Regions from separate parts of the Streptomyces sp. NPDC002476 genome, predicted to be linked through region 1. Evidence: riboswitches for the same ligand, from Rfam matches in the RefSeq annotation. Region 1 holds a riboswitch; each other region holds the start of a gene.
The links. A riboswitch is a leader RNA that binds a small molecule or an ion and turns the genes downstream of it on or off. The one in region 1 is predicted to bind cyclic di-AMP.
Positions count from the first base shown of each region.

Region 1 (7,391 bases):
GCCGGGAAGACGGGACCCCCGGTGTCGCCTCCGTCCTCGAGGAGGCGTGGCGCGGACATCGGCACGAACTCACCACCGGCCTCGCCGTCCGCGGCGTCTTCAATTTCGAGACCTTGCAGGTCTGCGCCGCGACCACGCCGGCCGGGTTCTGCCGCCCGACCGTCCCTAGTGCCGCTCCCGGCAACGTTTGCCCCGTCGCGCCACCTGGCACGCTCGCTCGCGGCGTTGGCCAAAAGCCCACGTAGCCCGCTACGAGGGCTTCCGGCCGCCTTGCGATCGCACGCACCAGGCGCCGCTCCGTCCGGGCAAACATTGCCGGTCACGGCACTAGGAGATCCACGCTGGTCAGGCAGCAGGACGCGGCCGACGTGACTGCTGACGGCTCCCTCGCCCACCCGACGTATCGCGTGGTCGAGGGCGCCCCGGATCCGGCCGACCGCCTCACCGAGTTCTTCATCCACGCCTACGGCCCTGCCACCGACGACCTGCCGGCGCTCCGGCATCCGGCCGACGGCCGCCTCGCCACGCCCGGACTCGACCGTCCGCAGAGATCCGACACCTACTCGTCACCGTCTTCAGGCCACCAGCCGTAGCTACGGCCAGACTGCTGCACTGGTCCAACTGGCGCAGACGCCACCAGACAACAGCCCGTCGCAGCCACTACCGACAACGAACCGCCGACGAACCCGCTGGGTAGATCGCAGAACCCACCACAACCTTCTGTACGTCCTGTACATTTTTCACAGATGCGGACGCGAGCCCGGTCCGGAGCCGCGCGCATCCCGCGAGGAGAGGCAACGCCATGCTGTTCCGCCCCACCGCCCGGCACGTGCTGCCCGAGTTCACCGAGCGCACGCCCCACGGGACCCGCACCCTCGACCCGTACTCCAAGCTGCTGGCCGAACGGATCGTCTTCCTCGGCACCGAGGTCGACGACACCGCGGCCAGTGATCTGATCGCGCAGTTCATGTATCTGGAACACGCCGCCCCGGACCGGCCCGTCTCCCTCTACATCAACTCCCCGGGAGGCTCGTTCGCGGCCATGACCGCCGTCCACGACACGATGGAGTACCTCACCTGCGAGGTGGAGACGTACTGCCTGGGCCGGGCCGACGCCTGGGCCGCCGTCCTGCTCGCCGCGGGCGCCCCGGGGCGGCGGCACGTACTGCCGGGGGCGCGCGTCGTAATGCGCCAGCCCGCGCTCGCCGAGCCCGTCCACGGCCGGCCGTCCGATCTGGAGATCGAGGCGCGGGAACTGGACCGGGTCCGCGAGACGCTCGTCACCCTGCTGGCCCGTCACACGGGCCGCGACGCCGGGCGGATCGACGAGGACATCGAGCGCGACCTCGTTCTCGACGCTGCGGGCGCCCGGGCCTACGGCCTGGTGGACCACGTCGTTGAGAGCCGGAAGACGTCGTTCCCGTCGCCCGGCTCGCGGTGAGGACCCGATGCGTCCGTCCGATCCTCCCCCGCTGCCGGCGCTGACCCGTGCGGAGGGCGAGTTCATCGACTGCTACCTCGACGTCCTCGACCAGCTGGGCCGGATCAACCCGGCCCGCGGCAGCGACACCTACGGGGCACTGCGCGCCGCGCAGGCGCTGGCCTCGCGCGCCGGGGCGCTGCGGGACGCCCTGGCACTGATGCACGAACGCGGCGAGGCGCGCATCCACGCGGGGACCCTGGCACGGGCGCTGCGCGCCCTGGACGGGGAACGCCGGTCCGCTCGCGTCACCCTGCCCCCGTGACACCCGGTCGATAGGTCGCCCGTTCGCTCCGCGAGTCGATCCCCCGTCAACTCCGCCGCGCGACACGCCCGATGTGCAATCTGATTTTCCTACTCTTTTCAGAGTAAGAAACGGCGTTTTCGGCGAAATCTCGACTTGCGGACTCCTGGGGGCGGTGGGCGAAATCCGCCCTCCCGCCCCTGGTGGGCGACCGGTTGGCATGCGCGGCGCGCCATCCAAATGCGTCAGCTCCACTCGAGCGGTTCAGTCGTGAGGACTCTCACATATCGCCGTTTCAGCTCGGAAATCCGACTGTCGGTGAGTCAAGATCCCTGGGACGACAAGCCCCCGCCACCGCGGCGGGGCGGTCCGAGCGGACGCCGAGTCCTGCCGCCGCCCGGATGACTGGTCGACAGAAGTGGATCGGCAGGAGTGGAGGACCCGAGCACAACGGGTCGACCGGAACATCGGTCGTCCCTCGGGGTGAAGCCGCCGAGCGCGGCCGGGCACCTTCGCCAGCCCGAACCCGACAGGTCATCCTTCACAGGCGGCTGACGAAGGGTTGCGCATGACTGCGCAGGTTCATGTCCCGTCTCTGCTCGCCCGGGCCGGTACGGCCTCGGTTCTGACGCTGGCCGCCGTCGGCGGCACCATGCTCGCCCCGGGCGCCGTCACGGAGGCCCAGGCGGCCACTCCGTCGCTCAAGGCGCTCAACGTCGCGGCGTCGAAGAAGGGCTCGCCGTACAGGTGGGGCGCTACCGGCCCCCACCGCTTCGACTGCTCCGGGCTGACGGTCTACTCGTTCAAGAAGGCGGGCAAGAAGCTCCCCCGCACCGCCCAGCAGCAGTACAACAGGACCCGCCACGTCTCGGCCTCGCACCGCAAGCGCGGAGACCTGGTCTTCTTCCATTACGGCCGAAGCGTCTACCACGTCGGGATCTACGCCGGGCACAACAAGATCTGGCACTCGCCGAGGACCGGCGCGGTGGTCCGGCTGGAGAAGATCTGGTCGAAGAGCGTCTACTACGGACGCGTCCGCTGACCCACGGCCTTGCGGGCCCCGGAGCCGCCGGACGGCTCCGGGGCCCGTCAGCCGACGGGGGCGGTGCGCCGTACGGTCTCCACCGCCGTCGCGATCTGCTCGTCGGTCAGGTCGGCGCGCGCGGTCAGCCGCAGCCGGGAGATGCCGTCCGGCACCGACGGCGGCCGGAAGCACCCGACCACGACCCCCTCCTCGCGGCAGTCCGCCGCCCAGCGCACCGCCGCGTCCGCCGAGGGGGCCCGTACGGAGACCACGGCGGCGTCCGGACGCACGGCTGCCAGACCGGCCGCGGTCAGCCGCCCGTACAGCCCCACGGCGACCTCGCGGACCCGCCCGGCGCGTTCCGGTTCCCGGCCGAGCAGGCGCAGGCCGGCGAGCGCGGCGCCCGCGGCGGCCGGCGCGAGGCCCGTGTCGAAGATGAACGTCCGGGCCGTGTTGACGAGGTGTTCGATCACCCGGGCTGGGCCGAGGACCGCTCCGCCCTGACTGCCGAGGGACTTGGAGAGGGTGAGCGTGGCGACTACTCCCTCGTCGCCCGCGAGACCCGCGGCGGCGAGCGCGCCCCGGCCGCCCTCCCCCAGCACCCCCAGGCCGTGCGCGTCGTCGACGAGCAACGCGGCCCCCTCCGCCCGGCAGGCCGCGGCGAGCGCCGGCAGCGGTGCGGCGTCGCCGTCGACCGAGAAGACCGAGTCGGTGACCGCCAGCGCGCGCCCCTCGTGCGTCCGCAGCGCCTTGCGCACGGCGTCGGGGTCGGCGTGCGGGACGACGACGGTCCCGGCCCGGGACAACCGGCACCCGTCGACGATCGAGGCGTGGTTGCCCGCATCGGAGACGATCAGCGCGTCGCGGCCGGTGAGAGCGGTGAGTGCGGCGAGATTGGCCGCGTACCCCGACGACAGCACCAACGCCGCCTCGAACCCGCAGAATTCGGCCAGTTCGCGTTCGAGTTCGGCATGCAGATCGGTGGAGCCGGTGACAAGCCGTGAACCGGTCGCCCCGCCGCCCCAGCGGCGCGCGGCCTCGGCCGCCGCGCCGGTGACCTCGGGGTGCCGGGTGAGGCCCAGATAGTCGTTGCTCGCGAGATCCAGTGACGCCGTCTCGGCGGGCCGCGGGCGGAGCGTACGGACGAGTCCGGCATCCGCGCGGCGACGTGCCGCGTCATCGATCCAGTCGAACGGGGCGTAGGACATGAGCGGTCCCTTTTGTAGGCAGTTCACAGACCCTAACCGCGGGATCAGCGGGTCATGGTGTGGCAATGCACACACCCTTCCCGAGGCGTGTTGTCCGGTTCCTCCTTGGCGGCGGGGCGGGCCATGGGACAGGATCGACGCCATGGACCTCCTGAACACGCTGGTGGACAAGGGGCTGCGGCGCGAGCTGCCGACCCGCGAAGAAGCCCTCGCCGTACTGGCGACCTCGGACGACGACCTGCTCGACGTGGTGGCCGCGGCCGGAAAGGTGCGCCGTCAGTGGTTCGGGCGGCGGGTGAAACTGAACTATCTGGTCAATCTCAAGTCCGGGCTCTGCCCCGAGGACTGCTCGTACTGCTCGCAGCGGCTCGGATCGAAGGCCGGGATCCTCAAGTACACGTGGCTGAAACCGAACGAGGCGTCGAAGGCCGCCGCGGCCGGGGTTGCGGGGGGCGCCAAGCGGGTGTGCCTGGTGGCGAGCGGCCGCGGTCCGACGGACCGTGACGTCGACCGGGTGTCGGAGACCATCGAGGCGATCAAGGACCAGCACGAGGGCGTCGAGGTGTGCGCCTGCCTCGGGCTGCTCACCGACGGGCAGGCCGAGCGGCTGCGCTCGGCGGGCGCCGACGCGTACAACCACAACCTCAACACGTCCGAGGAAACGTACGGGGCCATCACCACCACGCACACCTACGCGGACCGGGTGGAGACCGTGCGGCAGGCGCAGGCCGCCGGCCTCTCGGCGTGCTCCGGACTGATCGCGGGGATGGGCGAGAGCGACGCCGACCTGGTCGACGTGGTCTTCTCACTGCGCGAACTGGACCCGGACTCGGTGCCGGTGAACTTCCTGATCCCGTTCGAGGGGACCCCGCTGGCGAAGGAATGGAACCTCACCCCGCAGCGGTGTCTGCGCATCCTGGCAATGGTCCGGTTCGTCTGCCCGGACGTGGAGGTGCGGCTCGCGGGCGGGCGCGAGGTGCATGTGCGCTCGTTGCAGCCGCTGGCCCTGCATCTGGTCAACTCGATCTTCCTGGGCGACTACCTCACCAGCGAGGGGCAGGCCGGGCAGACGGACCTGGACATGATCGCGGATGCCGGTTTCGAGGTGGAGGGCGCGGACACGTCGACGCTTCCCGCGCACCGCGCCGCGGCGGGCGGCTGCGGCGGGCACGACGGGGGGTGTGCGCCGTGCGGTGACACGCCCGCGCAAGCTGCCGGTGGTGGTGACGCGCCCCCGCAAGTGGCCGGTGGTGGTGACGCGCCCGCCGAGGCCGTCACCGGTGATGCCGACGCCCCGGCCGCGCGTCCGGATCTGGTGGCGGTGCGGCGGCGCGGCGCGGGTACGGATCTCGCCCCCAATGCCTGAGTCCTACTCCCCCGCCGAACTGCGGTCACTGGACCGCGCCCATGTCTGGCATCCGTACGGCCCGATGCCGGGACGCCAGGATCCGCTGGTCGTGGAGTCCGCGTCCGGGGTCCGGCTGCGGCTGGCCGAACCGGCCCACGGGCACCGCGAGTTGGTCGACGGCATGTCGTCGTGGTGGTCGGCGGTGCATGGCTACAACCACCCGGTGCTCAACGCGGCGGCACGCGGCCAGCTCGACCGGATGAGCCATGTGATGTTCGGGGGGCTCACCCACGAGCCCGCGGTCCGGCTGGCCGCCCGGCTGGTCGAGATCACCCCGGAGCCGCTGCGGCACGTCTTCCTCGCCGACTCGGGTTCGGTGTCGGTCGAGGTCGCGGTGAAGATGTGCCTGCAGTACTGGCGCTCGGTGGGGCGGCCCGCCAAGCAGCGGCTGCTGACCTGGCGCGGCGGCTATCACGGGGACACCTGGCAGCCGATGTCGGTGTGCGACCCCGAGGGCGGCATGCACGAGCTGTGGTCGGGCGTGCTGCCCCGGCAGGTCTTCGCCGACGCGCCGCCGGGCGGCTTCCACTCGCAACCGGACCCGGAGTACGCACGCCATCTGCGGGAACTGATCGCGGAGCACGCGGACCGGCTGGCGGCGGTGATCGTGGAGCCGGTGGTGCAGGGTGCGGGCGGGATGCGCTTCCACTCCCCCGCCTACCTGGCGGTGCTGCGCGAGGCGTGCGACGCGCACGACGTCCTGCTGGTGTTCGACGAGATCGCCACGGGGTTCGGCCGTACGGGGACGTTGTTCGCGGCCGGTCACACGGGGGTCTCACCGGATGTCATGTGTGTGGGCAAGGCGTTGACCGGCGGTTATCTGACGATGGCGGCGACGCTGTGCACCTCACGGGTCGCCGAGGGCATCTCGCGGGGCGAGGTGCCGGTACTGGCGCACGGTCCGACGTTCATGGGCAATCCGCTGGCCGCGGCCGTGGCGTGCGCGTCCGTGGATCTGCTGCTGGGCGGGGACTGGCAGCGGGACGTCGAGCGGATCGGTGCGGGGCTGCGGGACGGTCTCGCCCCGGCGACGGACCTGCCCGGGGTGCGGGAGGTGCGGACACTGGGCGCGATCGGTGTCGTACAGCTCGACCACGAGGTGGACATGGCCGCCGCGACCCGTGCGGCGGTGCGGGAAGGGGTGTGGCTGCGGCCGTTCCGCGACCTCGTCTACACCATGCCGCCGTATGTGACCGACGACGACGACGTGGCGCGGATCTGCCGTGCTGTGTGCGCGGCCGCGAGGGAGGGCTGAGATGAGCGTTCTGGTGGTGACGGGCACCGACACCGAGATCGGCAAGACGGTCGTGACCGCCGCCGTGGCGGCGGTGCGGCGGGACCGGCGCGTCGCGGTCCTCAAGCCCGCGCAGACGGGTCTGGCACCTGGTGAGCCGGGGGATGCCGCAGAGGTGGCACGGCTGGCGGGCGGCCATGTGACGGCGGTCGAACTCGCGCGCTTCCCGGAGCCGTTGGCGCCCGCCACGGCCGCCCGGAGGGCCGGCCTCCCGCCGGTGCGCCCGTACGAGATCGCCGAGGCCGCCGAGAAGCTGGCGACCGAGCACGACGTGGTGCTGATCGAGGGCGCGGGCGGTCTGCTGGTCCGTTTCGACGACATGGGCTCGACCCTCGCCGACGCGGCCCGGCTGCTGTCCGCGCCCGTGCTGGTCGTGGCGCGGGCCGGTCTGGGCACGCTCAACGCCACCGCCCTGACCTCGGAGGCCCTGCGGGCCCGGGAGCTGGAGTGCCTCGGTGTGGTGGTGGGCAGCATGCCCGCCGAACCGGACCTCGCGGCCCGCTGCAACGTGGCGGACCTCCCGGCGGCGGCGGGCGCCCCGCTGCTGGGGGCGGTGCCGGCCGGGGCGGGGGCACTGACGCCCGCCGATTTCCGTGCAGCGGCCGGGAGTTGGCTGGCCGCCGAGCTGGGCGGGACCCGGAACGCCGGATGAGCGACCGGGCCGTGGTGCGGCCGGCTGCCGCCCCGGTCCGGCGCCCGCCGTCGCCGGGGCGCGCACCACGAGAGGCGGGCC
Region 1 covers NZ_JBIARH010000015.1:74,899-82,289, reverse strand. The annotation lists gene ACFYXM_RS19100 (hypothetical protein) at 1-245, shown strand, start outside; gene ACFYXM_RS19095 (hypothetical protein) at 369-593, shown strand; gene ACFYXM_RS19090 (ATP-dependent Clp protease proteolytic subunit) at 806-1,441, shown strand; gene ACFYXM_RS19085 (hypothetical protein) at 1,449-1,745, shown strand; cyclic di-AMP (ydaO/yuaA leader) riboswitch at 2,093-2,289, shown strand; gene ACFYXM_RS19080 (C40 family peptidase) at 2,293-2,766, shown strand; gene ACFYXM_RS19075 (8-amino-7-oxononanoate synthase) at 2,814-3,956, opposite strand; gene bioB (biotin synthase BioB) at 4,099-5,322, shown strand; gene ACFYXM_RS19065 (adenosylmethionine--8-amino-7-oxononanoate transaminase) at 5,315-6,619, shown strand; gene bioD (dethiobiotin synthase) at 6,621-7,310, shown strand.

Region 2 (7,391 bases), on a different contig from region 1:
TGGTCGAGGTAGACCTCCAGCAACTCCTTCAGGCCGAGCGTGAGCGGCTGCCCGTCGACCAGTGCCACGTTGTTGATCCCGAAGGAGTCCTCCATCGGGGTCAGCTTGTAGAGCTGCTCCAGCACCGCCTCGGGCACGAAGCCGTTCTTCACCTCGATGACCAGGCGCAGACCGTGCTCGCGGTCGGTCAGGTCCTTCACGTCCGCGATGCCCTGGAGCTTCTTCGCCGAGACCAGGTCCTTGATCTTGGCGATCACCTTCTCCGGGCCGACCGCGAAGGGCAGTTCGGTGACGACGATGCCCTTGCGGCGCGGCGTCACGTTCTCCACGGACACCGTCGCACGGATCTTGAACGTCCCGCGCCCGCCGGCGTACGCGTCCTTGATGCCGCCCAGGCCCACGATCCGGCCGCCGGTCGGCAGGTCGGGACCGGGGATGAACCGCATCAGCGTCTCCAGGTCCGCGCCCGGATGCTTGATGAGGTGGCGGGCGGCGGCGACGACCTCGCCCAGGTTGTGCGGAGGCATGTTGGTCGCCATGCCAACGGCGATCCCGGACGCCCCGTTGACCAGGAGGTTCGGGTACGCGGCCGGGAGGACGGAGGGCTCCTGCTCCTGGCCGTCGTAGTTCGCCTGGAAGTCGACGGTCTCCTCGTCGATCGACTCCGTCATCAGCGATGTCGCGTCGGCCATCCGGCACTCGGTGTACCGCATGGCGGCCGGTGGGTCGTCGTTCCCGAGCGAACCGAAGTTGCCGTGTCCGTCGACCAGGGGGAGACGCATGGAGAACGGCTGCGCCAGCCGGACCAGCGCGTCGTAGATCGACGCGTCGCCGTGCGGGTGCAGCTTGCCCATGACCTCGCCGACGACCCGCGCGCACTTCACGAAGCCGCGGTCGGGGCGCAGGCCCATCTCGTTCATCTGGTACACGATGCGTCGGTGCACCGGCTTCAGACCGTCACGGGCGTCGGGCAGGGCCCGTGAGTAGATCACCGAGTACGCGTACTCGAGGAAGGAGCCCTGCATTTCGTCGACGACGTCGATGTCGAGGATGTTCTCCTCGAAGTCGTCCGGCGGCGGGGTCTTCGTGCTGCGGCGGGCCATCGCTGCTGCGACTCCTTCACGGATTCTGTTCGGGCAACCTCAGGTTCTGACGCGGACCATTGTGGACCTCCGCACCGACAACGCCGACCTCGCCCCGTCCCAACCGGCCCTCCCGACGCCGCCGGGAAGGGCTCCGGAGCGGTGAAAGGGGCGCGTGCGCCGGGTGGTGCGCCCCTCTTTCACGCGAACTTCCGCGGTATGGGAACTTCGCCAGGTGTCGGTGCGCTTGCTTACAGTGGCAGGCCACGCAGAAAAACCAGTAACGCGATCGAAGGGACGTACATGCCCATGGGTCACACGGCCACAGCCCAGGCCGGTTCCGGCGGCTTGACAGCGACCGAGCACCGCCTGGCCAATGGCCTGCGCGTGGTGCTCTCCGAGGACCATCTGACCCCGGTCGCCGCGGTCTGCCTCTGGTACGACGTCGGATCGCGCCACGAGGTCGAGGGACGCACCGGTCTGGCTCACCTCTTCGAGCACCTGATGTTCCAGGGCTCCGGCCAGGTGAAGGGGAACGGACACTTCGAGCTGGTGCAGGGCGCCGGCGGTTCACTCAACGGGACCACCAGCTTCGAGCGCACCAACTACTTCGAGACGATGCCCGCGCACCAGCTGGAGCTGGCCCTCTGGCTGGAGGCGGACCGGATGGGCTCGCTCCTCGCCGCGCTCGACGAGGAGTCGATGGAGAACCAGCGCGACGTCGTCAAGAACGAGCGCCGCCAGCGCTACGACAACGTCCCCTACGGCACGGCGTTCGAGCGGCTGACAGCGCTCGCCTACCCCGAGGGGCACCCGTACCACCACACCCCGATCGGCTCGATGGCGGACCTCGACGCCGCGACGCTGGAGGACGCGCGCGCCTTCTTCCGTACGTACTACGCGCCGAACAACGCGGTGCTGTCGGTCGTCGGCGACATCGACCCCGAGCAGACGCTCGCCTGGATCGAGAAGTACTTCGGCTCCATCCCCTCCCACGACGGGAAGCGACCCCCGCGCGACGGCACGCTGCCCGACGTCATCGGCGAGCAGTTGCGCGAGGAGGTACGCGAGGAGGTTCCGGCGCGGGCGCTGATGGCCGCCTACCGGCTCCCGCACGACGGCACCCGCGAGTGCGACGCAGCGGATCTCGCGCTGACCGTGCTCGGTGGCGGGGAGTCGTCGCGGCTGCACAACCGCCTGGTCCGCCGTGACCGTACGGCCGTGGCGGCCGGATTCGGGCTGCTGCGGCTGGCGGGCGCCCCGTCGCTCGGCTGGCTGGACGTCAAGACCTCCGGCGGTGTCGAGGTGCCGCGGATCGAGGCGGCGGTCGACGAGGAGCTGGCCCGGTTCGCCGCCGAGGGCCCGACGCCCGAGGAAATGGAGCGCGCCCAGGCCCAGCTGGAGCGCGAGTGGCTGGACCGGCTCGGTACGGTCGCGGGCCGCGCCGACGAACTGTGCCGGTTCGCCGTGCTGTTCGGCGACCCCCAGCTCGCCCTGACCGCGGTGCAGCGGGTTCTGGACGTGACGGCGGAGGAGGTCCAGGCAGTCGCCAAGGCCCGGTTGCGGCCCGACAACCGGGCGGTGCTGGTCTACGAACCGGTCGAACCGGCCGATTCCGCGGATGCCGCGGACACCGACGAGACCGACGCCGACACGCACGAAGGAGCGGACAAGTGACCGACGCCGCCGCGACTGGAGTTTCGATGCAGTTCCACCCCCAGCCGGCCCCCGGCGTCGCCCGCCCCTGGGCTTTTCCCGCGCCGGAGCGCGGTTCGCTGCCCAACGGCCTGACGGTGCTGCGCTGCCACCGCCCCGGCCAGCAGGTGGTGGCGGTCGAGATCGTCCTCGACGCCCCGCTGGACGCCGAGCCGGAGGGGCTGGACGGCGTGGCCACGATCATGGCGCGGGCCCTGTCCGAGGGCACCGACAAGCACACCGCCGAGGAGTTCGCCGCCGAGCTGGAGCGCTGCGGTGCCACGCTCGACGCGCACGCCGACCACCCCGGCCTCCGGGTTTCCCTGGAGGTCCCGGCCTCCCGGCTGGCCAAGGCGCTCGGACTGGTCGCCGAGGCGCTGCGGGCCCCCGCCTTCGCCGAGAGCGAGATCGAACGGCTGGTGCGCAACCGGCTCGACGAGATCCCGCACGAGCAGGCCAACCCGGCGCGCCGCGCCGCCAAGCAGCTCTCCAAGGAGCTCTTCCCGGCCGCCTCGCGGATGTCCCGGCCGCGCCAGGGCACCGAGGAGACGGTGGAGCGGATCGACGCGGGGGCGGTGCGCGCCTTCTTCGAGGCCCATGTCCGGCCGTCCGCGGCGACCGCCGTGGTCGTCGGCGACCTGACCGGCATCGACCTGGAGGCTCTGCTCTCCGAGACACTCGGCGACTGGTCGGGCGACACCGTCGAGCCGCGCCCGGCCCCGCCGATCACCGCCGACGACACCGGCCGCGTGGTCATCGTGGACCGTCCGGGCGCGGTGCAGACGCAACTGCTGATCGGTCGGATCGGACCGGACCGGCACGACAGCGTGTGGCCCGCCCAGGTGCTCGGCACGTACTGCCTGGGCGGCACGCTCACCTCCCGGCTGGACCGGGTGCTGCGCGAGGAGAAGGGCTACACCTACGGTGTCCGCGCCTTCGCCCAGGTGCTGCGGTCGTCGGCCCCGGACTCGGACACGGGCGCGACCGGCGCCGCCATGCTCGCGATCAGCGGATCGGTGGACACGGAGTCGACCGGACCGGCGTTGGAGGACCTGTGGACGGTCCTGCGGACGCTGGCGGCCGAGGGGCTGACCGACGAGGAGCGCGAGACCGCGGTGCAGAACCTCGTGGGTGTCGCGCCGCTGAAGTTCGAGACGGCGGCCTCCGTGGCGGGCACGCTGGCCGACCAGGTCGAGCAGCACCTCCCCGACGACTTCCAGGCCCACCTGTACGCGCGGCTCGCGGCAGCCGGCACGGTCGAGGCGACCGCAGCCGTGGTCAGCGCCTTCCCGGGTGACCGGCTGGTGACGATCCTCGTCGGCGACGCGTCCCGGATCGAGGAGCCGGTCCGGGCCCTGGGCATCGGTGAGGTGTCGGTGGTCACCGGCTGAGCGGTACGCCGTCACGGTCCCCGGCCGCCTCCTCGGGCGGAGACGCCGGGGACCGTCCCGGCGTCCCGGCCCAGTCGGTCCGGCGGCCGGGCGTCCGGCGCCCCGTTCCCGTACGGGGCAGGTGCCGGAGCACAGCCGCGGGCCGGGCCGTTCCGGGTACCGAACGGGGGCGGCCCGACCGGCCCGGTGGCCGGGCGTGGAAGGCCCCTGTGAGCGATGTCTCGCCGGGGTCTTCCCCATGTTCGGTTCCGGTCGCCGGGTTGGTCGCCGGGTTGCCCGTACGACCTGTGGCATGCGCTACAAAACGGCTTGTCCGTTTGGTGAACGAATGTGCTCGCGCTTAGCGTCGACCGGGCTGCCGGCCACTCGTATGTCGCGACCGCGACGCACCGGACAGCCATCGCCGAGTCCCCGCCGGGCGTGAGCCCTGGGGAGCCGGGGACCCAATGAAGTCCCTGGGGTGAATCGGAAACCTGAGCCTCGCTGAGGCCGGGACCTCCGTAGGAGACCTTCCTGCTCCGAACCCGTCAGCTAACCCGGTAGGCGAGAGGGAAGGAAAGGATCAGCCACTTCATGGCGTTCACCCGTGCCACCGGGAAGCATCGCCCCCCCGGGCGACTGACGCGCGGCAGCGCGAGGATCGCCGGCGTCGCGGCGCTGGCCACCACCGGCGTCATCGGAGGCGCTGCTTCCCCGGCCCTCGCCGCGGACGCCGAGACCTCCGCGGTCGGCGAGATTGGCCTGAACCAGGTCATCGCCATCCAGGACGTCATCGCCGACCGGATCGACGCACAGGCCGACGCGCAGCAGCGCCGGGCCGACCTCATCGCCGAGGCGAAGGAGGCGGCCCAGCGGAAGGCCGAGGCCGAGAAGCGCGCCCGGGCCGAGGCGAAGGCCAGGGCCGAGGCGAAGCGTGCCGCCGAGGCGCGGGCCGAGAAGGCGCGTGCCGCCCGCTCCGCCGAGCGCACCCGCCTGGGCCTCTTCCAGCTCCCGGTCGCCGGTTCCTACGTCACCACCGGCTACAAGTCCAGCGGTTCGCTCTGGTCCTCCGGCAGCCACTCGGGCATCGACTTCCACGCCGCGTCCGGCAGCTCCGTCGTCGCCGTCGGCGCCGGTACGGTCGTCGAGGCCGGCTGGGGCGGCGCGTACGGCAACAACATCGTGCTGCGGATGACGGACGGCACGTACACGCAGTACGGGCACCTCTCGTCGATCGGTGTCCGTGTCGGCCAGAGCGTCGGCGCGGGCCAGCAGATCGGCCTTTCCGGCTCGACCGGCAACTCCACCGGACCGCACCTCCACTTCGAGGCCCGGACCACGCCCTCCTACGGATCCGACATGGACCCCGTCACGTATCTGCGTGCCCACGGCGTCTCCCTCTGACCGACGGCCGACCCGCGAACCGCCTCCCGAAGGCCCCGGCAGCACGCCGGGGCCTTCGGCCTGTCCGGGGCGCCCGTCCGCCGGTCCGCCCCTTGCGCGACCGTCCCGGATCCCGGGAAGAGGCACCCGGGGCCGGGAAGGGATCCCGGGGGCCGGAAGACGAAGGAGCCGCGGTGCCGGTGGGCGGCACTGCGGCTCCTTCGCGGGAATCGGTCCCGTACAGAAGTCCGGAAGTCCCGGGAGCGGGAATCCCGGAACGTGGCTCAGACGGTCTCCGGGAGTTCGTCGAGCCCCTCCGCGACCAGCTTCGCCAGGCGGTCCAAGGCGGCCTCGGCGTCGTCCGCCTCGGATGCGAGCACGATCTCCTCGCCGCCCTGCGCGCCGAGCCCGAGCACCGCGAGCATGGAGGCGGCGTTCACCGGGGTGCCGTCGGCCTTGGAGATCGTCACGGGGATGCCGGACGCCGTGGCGGCGCGGACGAATATGGAAGCGGGGCGGGCGTGCAGGCCCTCGGCCCAGCCGACGTTGACGCGGCGCTCAGCCATGGTTCTGCCCTTCATGAATCAATAGTTGTCTAGACCATTCCCTCATGTGGTGCGCGGTGCTCCGGCCGACCCGCGCCACACCCACGAGCGGTGCCGCAACGCCGTTCGGCCCCCCTCAGACTGCCCCGGCCCCGGCGGCTACGCGAGTGGTGGACGAGCCGTAGTCTGTGCCCATGCAGTCCTCGACGGAGCAGAGTCCGCATCACGCCTATCCCGACCACTGGGAAGCGGACGTGGTCCTCCGTGACGGAGGCACCGCGCGGATCAGGCCCATCACCACGGACGACGCCGAACGCCTGGTCAGTTTCTACGAGCAGGTCTCCGACGAGTCGAAGTACTACCGCTTCTTCGCCCCGTACCCCCGGCTGTCCGCCAGGGACGTGCACCGGTTCACCCACCACGATTACGTCGACCGGGTGGGGCTCGCGGTCACGGTCGGCGGCGAGTTCATCGCGACCGTCCGCTACGACCGGATCGACGGACGGGGCAGGCCCGCCTCGGTGCCCGCGGACGAGGCGGAGGTCGCCTTCCTGGTCCAGGACGCGCACCAGGGCCGGGGAGTGGCGTCGGCACTGCTGGAGCACATCGCCGCGGTGGCTCGCGAGCGCGGCATCCGCCGCTTCGTCGCCGAGGTGCTCCCCGCCAACACCAAAATGATCAAGGTGTTCCGGGATGCCGGCTACACCCAGCAGCGGAGCTTCGAGGAAGGTTCCGTCCACCTCACCCTGGACCTCGAACCGACGGCCGAGTCCCTCGCCGTCCAGCGCGGCCGTGAGCAGCGGGCCGAGGCGCGCTCCGTGCAACGGCTGCTCGCCCCCGGCTCCGTGGCCGTCATCGGCGTCGGCCGGACGCCCGGCGGTGTCGGCCGCGCGGTCCTGCGCAACCTCCTCGCGGCCGGATTCACCGGCCGTACGTATGCCGTGAATCGTTCCTTCGCCGCCGACCAGGACACCATCGACGGCGTCCCCGCCCACCGCCGCGTCGGCGAGATCGGCGAACCGGTGGATCTCGCGGTCGTCGCCGTCCCCGCCGAGCGCGTACCGGAGGTCGTGGCCGACTGCGGCGAGCACGGCGTCCAGGGTCTCGTCGTCCTCTCCGCCGGATACGCCGAGTGGGGTGCCGAGGGCAGGGACCGGCAGCGCGAACTCGTCCGCCAGGCACGCTCGTACGGGATGCGGATCATCGGTCCGAACGCCTTCGGCATCATCAACAACGCCGAGGCCGTCCGGCTGAACGCCTCCCTCGCCCCCGAGCCGCCCGAGCAGGGCCGCATCGGGCTGTTCACCCAGTCCGGG
Region 2 covers NZ_JBIARH010000025.1:5,102-12,492, reverse strand. The annotation lists gene ACFYXM_RS25195 (DNA topoisomerase (ATP-hydrolyzing) subunit A) at 1-1,103, opposite strand, end outside; gene ACFYXM_RS25190 (M16 family metallopeptidase) at 1,386-2,759, shown strand; gene ACFYXM_RS25185 (M16 family metallopeptidase) at 2,786-4,168, shown strand; cyclic di-AMP (ydaO/yuaA leader) riboswitch at 4,560-4,729, shown strand; gene ACFYXM_RS25180 (M23 family metallopeptidase) at 4,742-5,551, shown strand; gene ACFYXM_RS25175 (HPr family phosphocarrier protein) at 5,815-6,096, opposite strand; gene ACFYXM_RS25170 (GNAT family N-acetyltransferase) at 6,270-7,391, shown strand, end outside.
Region 2: it holds a riboswitch for cyclic di-AMP, as region 1 does, so the genes downstream of both, ACFYXM_RS25180 (M23 family metallopeptidase) here and ACFYXM_RS19080 (C40 family peptidase) in region 1, are expected to answer to the same signal.

Region 3 (7,391 bases), on a different contig from region 1:
TACGGGACCTGCTGCACCGGCTCGAACCGTACGGACACGAGCCACGCGTCGCCGAGCTGCGCGAACGGGCCCGGCCGCTGCTGGTGGCACCCGCCTGACCGGCCCGCCGTCCCGGCCGCCGCTCCGCCCGGCCCTCGCCCCGCGTGCTCCGCACGTTCCGCATGGCCGGGGCGGCGGCCGGACGCGCGTGAACGTCCGCGTATCGCGCCCCCGCGCCGATCTCCCGTATCCGGCGTTCCCGGCCGACGCTCCTGGTCGGCGTTGCCGGTCGGCACTGCCGGTCGGCTGCCCGAGCAGGTGCTCTACGAAAGAATGAGCGACGAAAGTACGCGCCACGCTGGTCCCACTGGTTTGAGTGCGGTGTCAGTGGGTCAGTGCACTATCGGGGTGGGAGGTGGCGTGGTGATGACGCACGCGGCGTACGACTGCGACGTGCTGGTGATCGGCGGCGGGATCGTCGGCCTGTCGACGGCGTACGCCCTCACGCGCACCGCTCCCGGCACCCGGGTGACGGTGCTGGAGAAGGAGTCCGGCCCCGCCCGTCACCAGACCGGGCGCAACAGCGGCGTGATCCACAGCGGCATCTACTACCCTCCCGGCTCGCTCAAGGCCCGCTACGCGGTGCGCGGTGCCGCCGAGATGGTCGAGTTCTGCGCCGAGCACGGCATCGCGCACGCGGTAACCGGCAAGCTGATCGTCGCGACCGAGCGGTCCGAGCTGCCCCGGCTGCACGCGCTGGTCCAGCGCGGACGGCAGCACGGGCTCCCGGTGCGCGAGCTGGGGCCGGCCCAGATCGCCGCGTACGAACCCGATGTGCGCGGGCTCGCCGCGATCCGCGTCGGGACGACCGGGGTGTGCGACTTCCCGGCGGTGGCGGCACGGTTCGCCACCGAGGTGGTCGCCGCGGGCGGCGTGATCCGTCACGGCTCGGAGGTCGTCTCGGTCGACCGGCGCTCCTGGGGCGTGGCGGCGCGCACGGCGGACGGCGCGGTGGTGCGGGCCCGGGTGCTGGTCAACTGCGCCGGGCTGCACTGCGACCGGGTGGCGCGGCTCGCGGGCGACGACCCGGGGATGCGGATCGTGCCGTTCCGGGGGGAGTACTACGAGCTGGCGCGGCCGGAGCTGGTGCGCGGTCTGGTCTACCCGGTGCCCGACCCGGCGTTCCCGTTCCTCGGCGTGCATCTGACCCGCGGCCACGACGGCGGTGTGCACGTCGGTCCGAACGCGGTGCCGGCGCTGGCCCGCGAGGGATACGCGTGGCCCGTCGTGCGCCCCCGCGAGCTGGCGGACACCCTGACCTGGCCGGGCACCTGGCGGATCGCGCGAGGACACTGGCGCTACGGGGCGGGCGAGGTGCGCCGCTCGTTGTCGAAGCGCGCGTTCACGGCGGCGGTGCGACGGCTGCTGCCCGATGTCACGGAGGCCGATCTGCGGCCCGCCCCGGCCGGGGTCAGGGCCCAGGCGGTGCTGCGCGACGGCACCCTGGTGGACGACTTCCTGATCCGCGAGGCCCCGCACACCGTCCACGTGCTGAACGCCCCGTCCCCCGCCGCGACGGCCTCCCTGCCCATCGGGCGGGAGGTGGCACGCAGGGCACTGCTCCGGGCACGGGAGACGGGGTGGAAGCCGCCCGCCGTAGAATCGGGTCATTGTGTCTGAGCCCTTGAACCCCTCCGCGAACCCTCCCGCAGACCTCACCGCGGGCCCCTCGGGGGCGCCCTCGTCCCCCGCAGCCGGGACCTCCGCGACCCGTGTTTCCAGGACGTCCGCCGGAACCTCCGCGGGGACCGTCCCGTCCGGGACCTCCTCCGGGACCGGCTCCGGGATTCCGGACGACCTGCGCGCCGCGTCCTTCGAGCGGCAGCGCAGGCTGCGCCAGGAGCCGCGCTTCCCCGGCGGGCCCGCCGTCGATCCGGCCGGATCGCACCACGAGCGCCGCATCCGCAGCTTCCAGCCGCGCCGGAGCCGGGTCACGCCCGGCCAGGAGGACGCCCTGATGCGGCTCTGGCCCACATGGGGCCTGGACATCGACGGGCAGCGGGTCCTCGATCTGCCCGAGCTGTTCGACGGGCTCCCGGTCGTGCTGGAGATCGGGTTCGGCATGGGCGAGGCCACCGCGCAGATGGCCGCGGACGACCCGGGGACGGGCATCCTCGCCGTCGACGTCCACACCCCCGGCCAGGGCAATCTGCTCGGCCTCGCGGAGCGGAACGGTCTGTCCAACATCCGTGTCGCCAACGGCGACGCGATCATCCTGCTGCGCGAGATGCTGAAACCGGACTCGCTGGACGGGCTGCGGGTGTACTTCCCCGACCCGTGGCCCAAGAAGCGTCATCACAAGCGTCGGCTGATCCAGCCGGAATTCCTCGACCTGGTGGCCCAGCGGCTGAAGCCGGGCGCCCTGGTCCACTGCGCGACCGACTGGGAGCCGTACGCGGAGCAGATGCTGGAGGTGCTGACCGCCCACCCCCTCTTCGAGAACACTCTGCCGGAGGGCGGCTACGCGCCACGGCCCGCGTTCCGGCCGCTGACCCGGTTCGAGGGCCAGGGAATCGACAAGGGCCACGTCGTGCACGACCTGCTCTTCACCCGCCGCTGATCCGTCGCCGGCCTCGCCCGGAGCCCGTCGCCGAGCCCGCCGCAGATGATGCCTCCCCGGCCACCGCCGACGTCCGGCGAAGGGCCACCACCGGCCATTCCCCGTGGCCGGTGTCGGTGCCGCTGGTTAGGGTCATGGGGTGGTATACGAAGGGTCTGTCCAGCAGCGGCAGCCGCATCCGGCCGTCCCGGTGCTCGAGGAGCAGCGGGTCGGCGAGATCCTGGCCGCCGTGCCGGAGCGACGGCACTGGAGGTACCGGCCGCGGCGCGTCGGCATGGTGTGGCGCAGCAGGACGTTCCGCGTCGCGGCCGTGTGCACGGTGCTCGCGGTGTGCGCTCTGGCGATCCTGGCCCTGGTCCGCGACCAGACGGGCACCGAGGGCTTCCTCGTAGGTCTCGGCCTCGCGGTGCTGCCCGTGCCGCTCCTGATGGCGGCGTTCCGCTGGCTGGACCGGGTCGACCCCGCGCCCTGGCGGAACCTGTTGTTCGCCCTGGCCTGGGGCGCTTTCGCGGCCGCCCTGATCGCGATCCTCGCGAACTCGTTCGCGACCCGTTGGATAGCCACGACCACCGCCGACCCGACGAACGCGGACAACCTCGGTGCGACGGTCATAGCACCGGTCGTCGAGGAGAGCGCCAAGGCCGCCGCGATCCTGCTGATCTTCCTGTTCCGAAGACGTGAGTTCAGCGGAATCGTCGACGGCGTCGTGATCGCCGGTTTCACCGCGAGCGGTTTCGCCTTCACCGAGAACATCCTCTATCTGGGCAACGCGTTCGGGGAGGACCAGCAGGCCGGGGCCTCGGGTGTCGCCTCGGTGACCGCCGCGACGTTCTTCGTGCGGGCGGTGATGTCCCCGTTCGCGCACCCGCTCTTCACGATCCTGACGGGAACGGGCTTCGGGCTCGCCGCCGCCAGTGCCCGCAACCGGCGGTTGCGCCGCGTCGCGCTGCCGCTGCTGGGGCTCGTCCTCGCCATGGGCATGCACGCGCTGTGGAACGGGTCGGCCTCCTTCTTCGGACCACTCGCCTTCTACGCCGTGTACGCGGTGTTCATGGTTCCGCTCTTCGGCGTGGTGACCTGGCTGGTGATCTGGGCACGCCGACGCGAGCTGCGCGCACTCGCCGCGGAGCTGCCCGGCTACGCGGCGGCCGGCTGGCTGACCCCCGTCGAACCGCTCGCCCTCGCCTCCATGCGGGCCCGCGGCCTGGCCCGCGACGCGGCCCGTCGGCACCACTCCTTCGACGCCGGGGCCGGCTGGGGCAACCCGTACGGTCCGGGCCACGCACCGGGCACCGGAGCGGTTCACGGTCCGGGCCACGGAGCGGTGGCCCCGGTCGGCGCGCCCGTCCAGGCGCCGGTCCAGGCCCCGCCCCCGGCGCAGGGCGGGGCGCCCCGCAAGGAGCGCCGCAAGGCGCAGGCGCAGGCCAAGGCCCGGGGCAAGGCCGCCGCCCGTACCGTCGCCGAGTACGAGTCGTTCGCGATGTCGCTGGCCTCGCTCCGCCGCCAGGCCCGCCTCGGGACGGTGGGCCCCGATTTCGCCGCACGTGAACTGGAGCTGTTGCACCACCTCTGGCAGCGCAGGGACGTGGCCGCTCCTGCCCTCGCCTACGCCGCGCAGGCGGCGGGCCTCCTGCGCCCCTACCCGTTCCCGCCCGCCCCGGCCGCGTACTGGCCGGCGCCGGCCCCGGCCGCGTTCCCGCCGCCGCACCAGGCGTACGGCGGCTACAACCCGTACCAGCTGCCGCCCCGGTAGCCCCGGGCGCGCGCCGCGGATGCGCGAACGCCCCGGGAGCGCGATGCTTCCGGGGCGTTCGTGGAGACGGGCAGTTCGGCGGAGCGACCGGAGCGCGGCCCCCCGAGCACGATCCGCCGCCGGAACCAGAACAGTGCGCCCTCGTTCCCTGGGCGGAGTAGGCGTCGAGCACGGTGAACGACTGCGCCCCGTCGGCCGTCCGGCCGAAGACATGGCCGCCGAGGGCGAGCGGGAACACGGGAACACGAGAACACCTGAGGATCGGAAGAGCCCAGTTCGCGAAGGGAAGTCATGAATCGATCAACGTGTTCGCGCCAGAACGGTGCTCCGTGCATTCGCCGTGCGGCGGACGGCTGATCGGTGTTGTCCGCGCTGTCCGCCCGCGCATCGCCGACGCGGGTGCCTCAGATGTTGAGGCCCTTGCTCCGCAGCCAGCCCATCGGGTCCACGCCCGTGCCGTCGGCGGTGTGGATCTCCAGGTGGAGGTGGGGGCCCGTCACGTTGCCGGTCGCGCCGACCCGGCCGATGGTGTCCCCGGTGGAGACCTTCTGGCCGACCCCGACGCCGATCGAGGACTGGTGGCAGTACCAGATCTCCGTGCCGTCCTCCAGCTCCAGCACCGTGCGGTAGCCGTACGAGCCGGACCAGCCCGCCGACTTGATGGTGCCGCCGTGAACGGCCTTGACGGGGGTGCCCGTCGGCGCCGCGAAGTCGAGGCCGGTGTGGTGACCGGAGGACCACATCGTGCCGGCCTGGCCGTACGTCGAGGTGATCGTGTACGAGGTGGTCGGGACGGCGTAGCTGGCGGCGAGCTTGGCGAGCCGCAGGGCCTCGGCCTTCTTCTTCGCCTCCTCCTCCGCCTTCTTCTTCTCGGCGGCGGCCTTGGCCTCGGCGGCGTCCTGCTGCTTCTTGGCCTCGGCCGCGGCCTTCTCCGCCGCGGCCTTCTCCTGGGCCTCCCTGGCCTCCGCGTCGGCGGCGGCCTGCTGCTGCTCGGCCTGCTGGAGGATGCGGGCGCGCAGCGCCTCGCCCGCGTCGGTCGTGCCCTGCTCGGCCTCGGCGGTGGTGATGCCTGCGGTGGTGAGCGGGGCGGTGACGGGCGCGGCCCCGTCGTCCTCGGACTTGTCGGAGAGGAGGGCGCCCACGCCGGGAAGGGACTTGGCGTCGGGCAGGTTGTCCGCGATGGAGTCGGGAAGGGAGATGGACACCGGCGGCTTGCCCTGCGCGGAGGCCATGCCGCCCGCGCCGACCGCCGCGATGACGCCGACCCCGAGCACCGCGGAACTGCGGGCGAGTCCGTTGCGCTGCTTGGCGACCCGGTGCCTGCCGCGTACGGGGCGGACGGTCTCCTCGGTGGGGTTCCACTCGTCCCAGCCGCGCTCGCCGTCGACACCGAGGCCGGCGCCGGGCAGGGTCGCGGTGGCGGCCATGTCCGGTCCGATTCCGTGGTCCATGCGATCCGCGGTGCCGGGCACCGTGGTCATCCCGGCCGTTCCGTAGTCGGATCCGTAGCCGGGGCCCGCGCCATAACCGGGGCCGAAGTCGGTGCCGAACTCGGAACCGTACGCGGAATCGAGCCGGGCGGGGGCCTCGGGGGCAGGCTTGTTGGACGCCACGGGGGCGCACTCCTTTCCTTCCTTCTCGCCTACCGGGTTAGCTGACGGGTTCGGAGCAGGAAGGTCTCCTACGGACACCGCATCTCTCACGAGACCCGGATGTCCGATTCACCCCAGGGTGGTGGTTCCCCGGTTCCCTTTCGGGATTCGGCGCTCGCGCACGGTGCCGCCTCTGGCGACGGCTGGGACGACCGCGCTGCGTTATCGAACGTTAATAGACACCGGGCCCTGATTCCAAGCCGTTCCCACTGATCGTTCACGTCTTTGGCCTGGACTTTAGTGGACATCTCGGGGCGTATTCAGACGACTTGATCGGGCCTCAGTCAATACCCCGCGACTGATGTTGCGTCAAATGTTATGCGGAGCGGCGCCTTTCGATTACGTACGGTGGCACCCCGGTCCGCTCAGGCGCGCCCGGCGGCCCGGACGAACGTCCGCGGTCTCACGGGCGCACCCGGCCGACCGAACCCCCGGCCCTCTTGCACACGCCAGGCCACCCCCCGGCGCCCTTGTACACGCCCAGACGCCCCGGACCGTCCGTCATGCCGGTTCCGGCCCCACGATCCGGACGGTCCTGCGCCGCTCCGGCTGCCCCTCCGCCGGGCGCACGACCGCGAGCAGGGCCATGTCGTCGGTCGACTCGCCCCCCGTGTGCAGCCGTACGTCGTCGGTCAGCGCGGACAGCAGTTCCTCCGGCCCGGGAAAGATCCGCCCGCGCAGCCGGGCCGCCGGATCGTAGAAGTCCCCCTCGGCGTTCCGCGCCTCGGAGAGGCCGTCGGTGTAGAGGAGCAGTGTCGCCCCCGGCCGCAGATCCCACTCGTCCGTCCGGTCGGGCCACGCGCCCAGGTCCATCCCGAGCGGCAGCGCGGGCATCGAGGGCGCCAGCACGTCCAGCGCCCCGTCCGGGTACAGCAGGATCGGCTCGGGGTGGCCACGGTTGACGATCCGGACCCGGGACAGGCCGGCCGGGATCTCGGCCAGCACGGCGGTGGTGAAGCCCTCGACGACGTCGGGCCCGCCCCGGCGCGCTCTCCTCTCCCGCACCAGCGCCCGCTCCAGCCGACGCGCCACGCCCTCCAGCGAGCGCTCCTGTTCGGCCGCCTCCCGGAACGCCCCGATGACCACGGCGACCGTCTCCACGGCGTCGAGCCCCTTCCCTCGCACGTCACCGACCACCAGCCGCACCCCGTACGGGGTGTCCGTCACCGCGAACAGGTCACCGCCGACGAACTCGTCGGCCTGCGCCGCCTCGTACCGCGCCGCCACATGGAGCCCACCGATCCGGTCGAACGGCTTCGGCAGCACCGCCCGCATGGCCCGCTCCGCGATGACCCGCGCGGAGGCCAGCTGCTCGTTGCTCCGCCGCACGACCCGGTTGATCACCACCGCGAGCACCGTGACGGTCGCCAGCGTGAGCAGCTCGATC
Region 3 covers NZ_JBIARH010000027.1:81,954-89,344, reverse strand. The annotation lists gene ACFYXM_RS26430 (sporulation protein) at 1-98, shown strand, start outside; gene lhgO (L-2-hydroxyglutarate oxidase) at 403-1,659, shown strand; gene trmB (tRNA (guanosine(46)-N7)-methyltransferase TrmB) at 1,652-2,599, shown strand; gene ACFYXM_RS26415 (PrsW family glutamic-type intramembrane protease) at 2,790-4,352, shown strand; gene ACFYXM_RS26410 (M23 family metallopeptidase) at 4,757-5,779, opposite strand; cyclic di-AMP (ydaO/yuaA leader) riboswitch at 5,977-6,128, opposite strand; gene ACFYXM_RS26405 (PP2C family protein-serine/threonine phosphatase) at 6,506-7,391, opposite strand, start outside.
Region 3: it holds a riboswitch for cyclic di-AMP, as region 1 does, so the genes downstream of both, ACFYXM_RS26410 (M23 family metallopeptidase) here and ACFYXM_RS19080 (C40 family peptidase) in region 1, are expected to answer to the same signal.